2 regions of the Janthinobacterium sp. P210006 genome follow, and region 1 is predicted to be linked to the other one. Evidence: riboswitches for the same ligand, from Rfam matches in the RefSeq annotation. Region 1 holds a riboswitch; the other holds the start of a gene.
What was found. A riboswitch is a leader RNA that binds a small molecule or an ion and turns the genes downstream of it on or off. The one in region 1 is predicted to bind FMN.
Positions count from the first base shown of each region.

Region 2: it holds a riboswitch for FMN, as region 1 does, so the genes downstream of both, ribB (3,4-dihydroxy-2-butanone-4-phosphate synthase) here and VPH41_RS11470 (6,7-dimethyl-8-ribityllumazine synthase) in region 1, are expected to answer to the same signal.

Region 1 is NZ_JAZARD010000002.1:660,471-664,886, forward strand. Features, by position in the region: gene VPH41_RS11460 (class II aldolase/adducin family protein) at 1-582, opposite strand, end outside; gene VPH41_RS11465 (ABC transporter substrate-binding protein) at 809-1,861, shown strand; gene VPH41_RS11470 (6,7-dimethyl-8-ribityllumazine synthase) at 1,927-2,427, opposite strand; FMN riboswitch at 2,598-2,759, opposite strand; gene VPH41_RS11475 (TonB-dependent receptor) at 2,834-4,416, opposite strand, start outside.
Region 2 is NZ_JAZARD010000001.1:1,716,279-1,720,694, forward strand. Features, by position in the region: gene VPH41_RS07670 (MFS transporter) at 1-1,151, shown strand, start outside; gene ribB (3,4-dihydroxy-2-butanone-4-phosphate synthase) at 1,159-1,806, opposite strand; FMN riboswitch at 1,901-2,051, opposite strand; gene VPH41_RS07680 (M16 family metallopeptidase) at 2,237-4,416, shown strand, end outside.

The DNA.
Region 1 (4,416 bases):
GGCCAGCTTCAGCAAGCCCTGCTTGCCCCACACGGTGGCGCCGCCATTCGCTTCCAGGATGGCCGTGGCATGCGTGTTGCGGGCGATTTCGCCCAGGATGAAATCGACTTCCGGCTGGCGGCGGTCGATATAGATGGGAATTTCGCGGACCAGCTGGTAGCGCTGCACGGGCACATAGCGGATCGGCAGGGTGCGGTGCGTCTGCGCCCAGGCGCCCAGCGATGGCGAATGCACGTGCGAGATCGAGGTGACCTCGGGCCGCTCGCGGAACAGCTTCAGGTAGCGCGCGCCGCCGTTGTTCGCGTCGCCCACGAGCACCGTGCCGTCCAGCGCCAGCACGGCCGCCTTCAGGGGCTGGCCGCGGCGGAACGGGCCGGGATCGTTGACCACCACGACCTTGTCGCCCTCCGGCGTGCGCTCGACAAAGCCCACCGTGCCGTTAGCCGTCAGGCTGCCCGTCTCGCGCAAGCCATCGAAAGCGATCTGCGCATCGCGGCGTACCTGTTCCACGAAGGCCAGTTCGGCCGCCGTCAAATCCTGCACCTGTACTTGTTGTGCTTCTGCTTGTGCCACGTCCGTCATGTCATGCTCCATTCTGTGGGGTTGGGATACGGGTCAGTCGTGTCCCTACTTTCGCAAGACGCGTGCCAGCGCCGGGGCCGGGGAAAATGGTGGGGTGCTGCTGCCTGCGCAACAGCGGCTGCTGGCGCGGCAACAGCGCTGCCGGCACGCGCTGTCGGCCAGCCAGCAAGCGGCGCGGGCACGTTTCCTGCACGGTGCAAGGCTCCACCCACCACGAAAGCATCCCATGACTACCGTAACCGCCCCCGCCGTCGATACCGTCTGGTTCACCCGCTGCCCCGTGCCCACGGCCACGGGTCTCGCCTACAAACTGGGCTGGCTGGACGAAGAATTCGCCCGCGACGGCATCGCGTTAAAGACCCTGCAGGAAGTGGGCGGCGAACTGGCGCGCCACCATTACGACCATGGCCTGTCCACGCTCGTGCGCGAAGGGGGCAACCTGCTGGCCCTGCCCGCCCGCGCGCAAGGGGCGCCCACGCGCCTGATCGGCCTGACCTGGATCGACGAGTGGCAAGCCATCCTCGTGCGCCCCGGTTCCGGCATCACGAAGCCCGCGCAGCTGCAGGGCAAGCGCCTGGCGCTACCCGTATTCCGCGCCGAAGACTTGCGCGACAACCGGCGCGGACGCAGCATCGCGCGCGGCATGAGCCTGGCCGGCTACAAGGGCGTGCTGGCGTCCGCCGGCTTGACGCTCGACGATGTGCAACTGGTGGAAGTGGGGGCCGACGCGCCAGCGCAAGCCAATCTGGGCGCAGGCCTGTGGCAGGGCATCGCGCCGCTGCTGCGCGGCGAAGTCGATGCCGTCTACGTAAAAGGTGCGGCGGCGGCCGAAGCGGCCCGCGCGGCGGGGCTGGCCGTGGGCATCGACATCGACGCCCTGCCCGACCGGCGCTTCCGCGTGAACAACGGCACGCCGCGGCCGATCACCGTGCATGCCACGATGCTGGAGCAGCATTTCGAGCTGGTCGTGCGCTTTTTGACGCAGACCCTGCGCGCCGCGCACTGGGCGCGCAGCCACAAGGAAGAAGTGCTGGCCATCCTGCAGGGTGAAACGCGGGCCGGCGCCGACGCCGTGGCCGAAGCCTACCGCGACGGTTTTCATTTGACCCTGGCGCCCGACCTGTCCGAGGAAAAAGTGGCGCTGTTCCGCCAGCAGAAGGATTTCCAGCTGCAGCACGGTTTCCTGGACCGCGACGTCGATATCGATGGCTGGATAGACCGCCGCCCCCTGGAGGAAGCGCAGCGGCGGCTGGACGCGCTGCTGCGGCAGGCCGCATAAGGAAACGGGGCCAGCGCACGAACAGGCGCTGGCCCCGGAGACTACGGCATCAAGGCAAACGCGCCCTAGGCAGCCAGGGCTTCGTGCGGTGCGGCGGCCGGTTGCGCCAGCCGCTGCAGCGAGCGGATGGTGGCCGCACAAGCGGCGGCCAGTTCCGCACCCTTGACCTTGAAATGCTGGAAGTAGAATTCCTGGTGCTCGTGGCCCGCGTGGAAGTGGTGCGGGGTCAGCACGGCCGACAGCACGGGCACGCCCGTCGCCAGCTGCACCTGCATCATGCCGGAGATGACGGCATCGGCCACGAAGTCATGGCGGTAGATGCCGCCGTCGACCACCAGCGCCGAGGCGGCAATCGCCGCGTACTGGCCGCTCCTGGCCAGCACTTGCGCGTGCAGGGGAATTTCAAAGGCGCCTGCGACATCGACGATATCGATCTCGCTCTCGGCAAAGCCCAGGGCCGCCATGTCGGCGATGAAGGACAAGCGGCATTGCGCGACGATGTCGCGGTGCCAGCCCGCCTGGATGAAGGCGATGCGCTTGCCTGGTGCTGCGTGTGCTTGTGACATACAAAAGACTCCTGTTTTTAAAAATGACAAAAAACAGGGCATGGGATCGAAGGGGATATCGCCGGCGCATGAAAGCCACGCCCAACTGCGCATGCAGGCACGCGCGCCCGCGCACCGACGGCAAGGCCGCCCATGCGCCGGGCGTATGCCGGCACCAACACAATGATGCATCCCGCTCTCTCTTTATCCGGACTATACCGTCGGCCCCGGAATCACACCAGGTCTGCTGACCTTGCCGGCCAGGTCCGAAGACCGCGCCGGCAAGCGCTCGCGGGCTAGGCACGCATGCCATTACCGCCGGTGGGGAATCGCACCCCGCCCTGAGAACGTTGCGTAGCCGCCGCACCGGGTGCGGAAGCCATGCCCGGCGACTATAGCATATCGCCCCTGTCCCTGCCCCGCGCGATCAGAACTGCACCGTGTACGAGGCGCCCACCGTGCGCCCCTGGCCGATGATCACCGTGTCGCCGTTGACGGCGCCCGGCACGAAGCTGGTCAAGGTGTGATTGCGGTAGACCTTGTCGACCAGGTTGTTGGCATACGCCGTGATGCGCTGCTTGCCGCCCGGGAGCACATACGACAGGCGCGCATTGGCCAGCGCGAAGCCGCCCTGGTTCAGCAGGTCGCGCGACGCGCTTTGCGGGTCCACATAGTAGTACTGCTTCGACGTGTAGCGCACGTCGCCGCTCAACACCAGCTGCGCGCCATTGCCCAGCGGGTAGCGGTAGTCGGCCGCCAGCAGGGCCGTCACGTGGGGTGAGCGCACGAATTCATTGCCGGAGCGGTCGCCGCCATTGTTCTGGATGGCGAAGTCGTCGAATTCCGTGCGCAGCAGGCCCACGTTGGCGTTGATGTGCAGGTTATCCGTCGGCTGCGCCTCGATCTCGAATTCCGCGCCATTCACGTGGGCCTTGCGCACGTTCTGCAGGTAGTTCACGCTTTGCGTGGGGTCGCCGTTGTACACGCCCGTGATATTGACCTGCACGTTCTTGTAGTCGTAATGGAAGACGTTGGCGTTGAAATTGAGGCGCCCGTCCAGCCATTCGGACTTGATGCCCGCCTCGAACGAGTTCAGGGTTTCCGGCTTCACCGTATTGAGCGCGCGCACGTCCGTGGCGCTCGTGTTGTAGCCGCCCGACTTGATGCCGTGCGCGTACTTCAGATAACCGCGCAGGGTGCGGCTGAAGCGGTATTCGGGCGTCACGTCATACGTGAGCGCATTCCACGTGGTGGACGGATTCGACGTGAAATTGTTGTTGGCGACCGCCGCGGCCGTGTAATTGCCGCCCTTGACCGTATTCCACCAGTTCGACGCATCGCCGAACGTCACCGTGTTCGATGCGGCCTGCACGCGCTGCAATTCGAGGTCCTTGGTTTCCGTGGTCCAGCGCAAGCCAAACGTGGACAGCAGCTGCTCGCTGAAGTTGACGGTCGTGCTGCCGAAGATGGCCGCGCTGCGCGCCTTGTGCTGGTAGACGGTGCGGTTGTAGCCGACGGGCTGCGTGCTGCCCGCCAGCGCCGGCACCGTGCCGTTGGGCAGGCGCGCGCCGGCCGAATCGGAATCGATCTTTTCATTGAAGTAGAACAGGCCCGCTACCCAGCTCACCGTGCCGTTTTGCGGCGACGTCAAACGCAGCTCCTGCGACACCTGCCGGCTGCTCGCCTTCGAACGGCTGCGGCCCACTTCCAGCGGCGTGTTGTCGCTGTCGCCCGTGGCCTCGTTGCGGAAGTTTTCATAGCCCGTGATCGAGGTCAGGGTCAGCTCGCCCAGCGCATACTCGAGGTTCAGCTGGGCGCCGCCCTGTTTCACGTCGCTGTCGGCCGGCGCATTCGTGCTCACGTCGTCGGGATTGGTGCTGGGGACGTAGCCGTTGCGGTACACGCCATTGGCGCCGTAGCTGGCCACGGTGGTGGTCGCGCCCTTGGTCGTGTAGTCGCGGTAATGCAGGTTCAGATTGGCCGTCAGGTCGCGGCCGATCAGGGCCTTGA
Region 2 (4,416 bases), on a different contig from region 1:
TCGGCCCGAAAGCCGTGTACCAGGGAGGGCTGGGCGTCTTCATCGCCGGCTCTATCCTGTGCGGCGCCGCGCCCGACGGGCATTTCCTCACGGCCGCGCGCTTGCTGCAGGGCGCGGGTGCGGCCCTGTTCATGCCCAGTTCGCTCAGCCTGCTCACGCACAGCTTTGAAGACGAGCGCGAGCGTACGCGCATGCTGGGCGCCTGGTCGGCGCTGGTGGGCGTGGCGGGCGCGTCCGGTCCATTGATCGGCGGTATCCTCGTGCACCAGTTCGGCTGGCGCAGCGTGTTCTGGGTCAACGTGCCGCTGGGCGTGCTGGCCATCGTCATGGCGCAGCTGCTGCTGGCCGCGCCAGCGCGCCAGCCGCGCGATTTATCCATGTTCAGCCATGTGCTGGGCGTGGCGGCGCTGGCGGGCCTCAGTTTCGTGCTGATCGAAGGCCCCGTGCTGGGCTGGCTGTCGCCCGGCGTGCTGGCGGCGGGGGGCTTGACGGTGCTGGCGGCGGTGCAACTGCTGCGGCGCGAGCGCAGCGGCAGCCATCCGCTGTTGCCGCGCGCGCTGTTTCACAGCAGCAGCTTCGGCGCGGCCAATGGCGTGGGTTTCTTGATCAATTTCTGCGTGTTCGGCCAGCTGTTTTTGTTGAGCCTGTTCCTGCAGCAGTCGGGCGGCGCCGATGCCCTGCAGTCGGGCTTGCGCCTGCTGCCCATGATGGCGGCCTATACGGTGGGAAATTTCATGGCGGGAAGTATTGCGGCGCGGCATGGCACGCGCTGGCCCATGCTGGCCGGCTTGCTGGTGGGCGCCGTCATGGCCCTGCTGCTGACGGGGCTGCGTCCCGGCACGCCATATTCCCTGCTGGCGCTGGGCACGGCCATCATGAACGTGGCCATCGGCATCGCCATTCCCGCCATGACGGCCACCGTGATGCGGGTGGCCGGCAAGCAGCATGCGAATAGCGCGGCAGCGGCCCTGAATGCGAACCGGCAGATCGGCGCGCTGGTGGGCGTGGCCCTGATCGGCAGCATCCTGCACATGGTGCCCGACTGGTCGCTGCGCCTGCCGCTGGCCTACGCGACGATTGCCGCCGCGTATGGCCTGGCGGCGGGCCTCGTCTACCGCCACGTGCATGTAGCGAAGGCCGCGGCCGCCTGAAGAGGGCTTACTGTCCGCGCGTGCTGCGCCATTCCACCAGTTCTTCGATGGTCAGAATGGGCATGCCGTGCAGTTCGGCAAAGCGCTCGATATCGTCGCCGCGCATCATGGTGCCGTCCGGGTTCATCAGTTCGCACAGCACGGCGGCCGGGTTCAGGCCCGCCATGCGCGACAGGTCGACGGAGCCTTCCGTGTGGCCACGGCGCTCGAGCACGCCGCCGGGCGCGGCGCGCAGGGGGAAGACGTGGCCTGGGCGCACCAGGTCGGCGGGCTTGGCATCCTTGGCGATGGCGGCGCGGATGGTGGTGACCCTGTCGGCGGCCGATACGCCCGTGGTGACGCCGTCGCGCGCTTCGATGGAGACGGTAAATGGCGTGCCGTAGCGGCTGCCGTTGTCGGACGACATGGGCGGCAATTCCAGCGCGCTGACGACGTCCGTGGGCAGGCACAGGCAGACGATGCCGCTGCATTCGCGGATCAGCAGGGCCATGGTTTCGTTCGTGAGCTTTTCCGCCGACAGGATCAGGTCGGCTTCGTTTTCGCGGTCGAAATCGTCGAGCAGGATGACGGGGATGCCGGCGCGCATGGCGGCCAGGGCGGACTGGATGCGACCTTCAAGGTCGTTGGAAAGCAGGGTATAGCTGTTGACTAACATGGTGAAACGCTCCTCGCATAGGCGAAAAACGCTGCAGGGCAAGCGAATAGACGCAACTGGCCGCATCGCCGGGGCGATGGGACATCACACTACTGCACATCTTCTTTCATCCGGACTATACCGTCGGCTCTGGAGTCGCACCAGATCTGCTGACCCTGCCAAACGAAGTTTGACAGGCGCTCGCGGGCTTGACCGTTGCCGGTCTTACCGCCGGTGGGGAATCGCACCCCGCCCCGAAGACGTATTGTTGTGCCGATCCACATGATCGGCGGCAATACTTTAGCACAAATGAAAAAATGCGGCAGGGTACAGTTGAGTTTACTATTCGGCAAAGTTGCCTGGGGAAAGCAGTTTTCCCTAAGCTGTTTTTAATGGCGGAAAGACGATTTCAGTGTAAGGTACGTTTACTGAATCTTACCGTTGAGAATACATGAAGCTGAGTAAATTACGCCTGATCTCGGGCGCCGTCTTGCTGGCGTGCGCCTGCGTGGCCCAGGCGGAAATCCGTTTGACCGATCCCCTGCCGCTGGCACCAGAAGTTACCGTCGGCAAACTGCCGAACGGCTTGACCTATTACATCAAGAAAAATGCCCGTCCCGCGCAGAAAGTGGAACTGCGCCTGGTGGTGAAAGCCGGTTCCATCCTGGAAGATGACGACCAGCAAGGCCTGGCCCATTTCACGGAACACATGGCCTTCAATGGCTCCACGCATTTCAAGCGCAATCAGTTAATTTCCTATTTGCAATCGATCGGCGTGAAGTTCGGCGCCGACTTGAATGCCTACACGAGTTTCGATGAAACCGTGTACGTGCTGCCGATTCCCACGAACAAGAAGGAAAACCTGGAAAAGGGTTTTCTCGTGCTGGAAGACTGGGCGCACGGCTTGAAATTCAATCCGGCCGACATCAACAGCGAGCGCGGCATCGTGCTGGAAGAGGCGCGGCTGGGCAAGGGCGCCAGCGACCGCATGAACAAGGTCCTGTATCCGAAGCTGCTGAACGGTTCGCGCTATGCGGAACGCATGCCGATCGGCAAGGAATCCGTGCTGAAAACGTTCAAGCCGGAAGCCATCAAGCGTTTCTACAAGGATTGGTACCGGCCCGACCTGATGGCCGTGATGGTGGTGGGCGACGTGGAGCCGAAACAGGCTGAAAAACTGATCCAGCAGCATTTCGGCAAGCTGAAGAATCCCGCGCAACCGCGTCCCCGCCTGTATGCGGAAGTGCCGCAGCGCTCGCAAACGGAAGCGCTGGTGATCACGGACAAGGAAGCGCCGGACGACACCGTCTTCATCCGCTACCCGATCCGTGCCGCGCAGGAGCCCGTCACGATTGCCGATTACCGGCGCCAGATGATCGAAAACCTGTATGGCCAGATGCTCAGCGCGCGCATGCAGGAATTGACGCAGCAGGCGAACCCACCGTTCATCCAGGGCGGCAGCAGCATGGGCAAGCTGGTGCGCGGCTATGAATCGTTCAGCGCGTATGCCTTGCTGGGCAAGGGCGGCGTGCAGCCGGCCGTCGACGCGCTGGTGCAGGAAGACGAGCGGGCGCGCCGCTTTGGTTTCAGCCAGGATGAGCTGGACCGCGCGCGCAAGAACATGCTGCGCAATTACGAGCGCGCGTACAGCGAACGCGACAAGTCCGATTCGGCCGGTTTCGTGGCCGAGTATTCGCGCAACTTCCTGGAGCAGGAAGCCATTCCCGGCATCGCCAATGAATTGCTGTACGCGCAGGAACTCTTGCCGCAAGTGACCTTGCAGGAAATCAATGAGACGGTGGCCAAGGTCATCCCCGACCAGCAAAAGAAACTGGTGGTCTTCATGGGCGCCGAGCCGAAAGCGGGTGATACGGCCTCGACCGTGCCGACGCAGCAGCAATTGCTCGATGCCGTGGCGCGAGCCGAGCAGCAGAAGGTCGAGCCGCGCACGGAGAAAGTGCTTGCCAGTAAATTGATGGAGGGCCCGCCGGCCGGCGGCAGCATCGTCGCTGAAAAGTTCAACAGCGCCGTCGGCGTGACGGAGCTGACCCTGGGCAATGGCGTGCGCGTGCTGCTCAAACCGACGGACTTCAAGAATGACCAGGTGCTGATGGGCTCGACCCGCTTCGGCGGCCAGTCCCTGTTTGGCGATGCCGACATCTATAACGCCCGCTATGCCAGCGCCGTCGTCGGCAGCATGGGCTTGAAGGATCTGGCGCCGCTGGACCTGGAAAAAGTGCTGGCAGGTAAAACGGTCAATGTGGGCGCTTCGCTGGGCGAGCTGAGCGAAGGTTTTGGCGGCTCGGCCAGCAGCGCCGACGTGGAAGCCATGCTGCAACTGGTGTACCTGTATTTCCATGACGTGCGCAAGGATGCGGGCCTGTACCAGTCCTTCATCGGCAAGCAGCAGGACCTGGCGAAAAACAGCATGGCGCAGCCGGAAGCCGTGTTTTACGATGCCATCCAGCACGCCATGTTTGGCGACAACCCGCGCGTCGATGGCGTGCCGCGCGCGGCCGACTTCGACAAGGTGGGCCTGGATCGCTCGCTGGACATCTTCCGCCAGCGCTTTTCCAGCGCGCGCGACATGACCTTCATCTTTGCGGGCAGCTTCGAGCTCGACAAGATCAA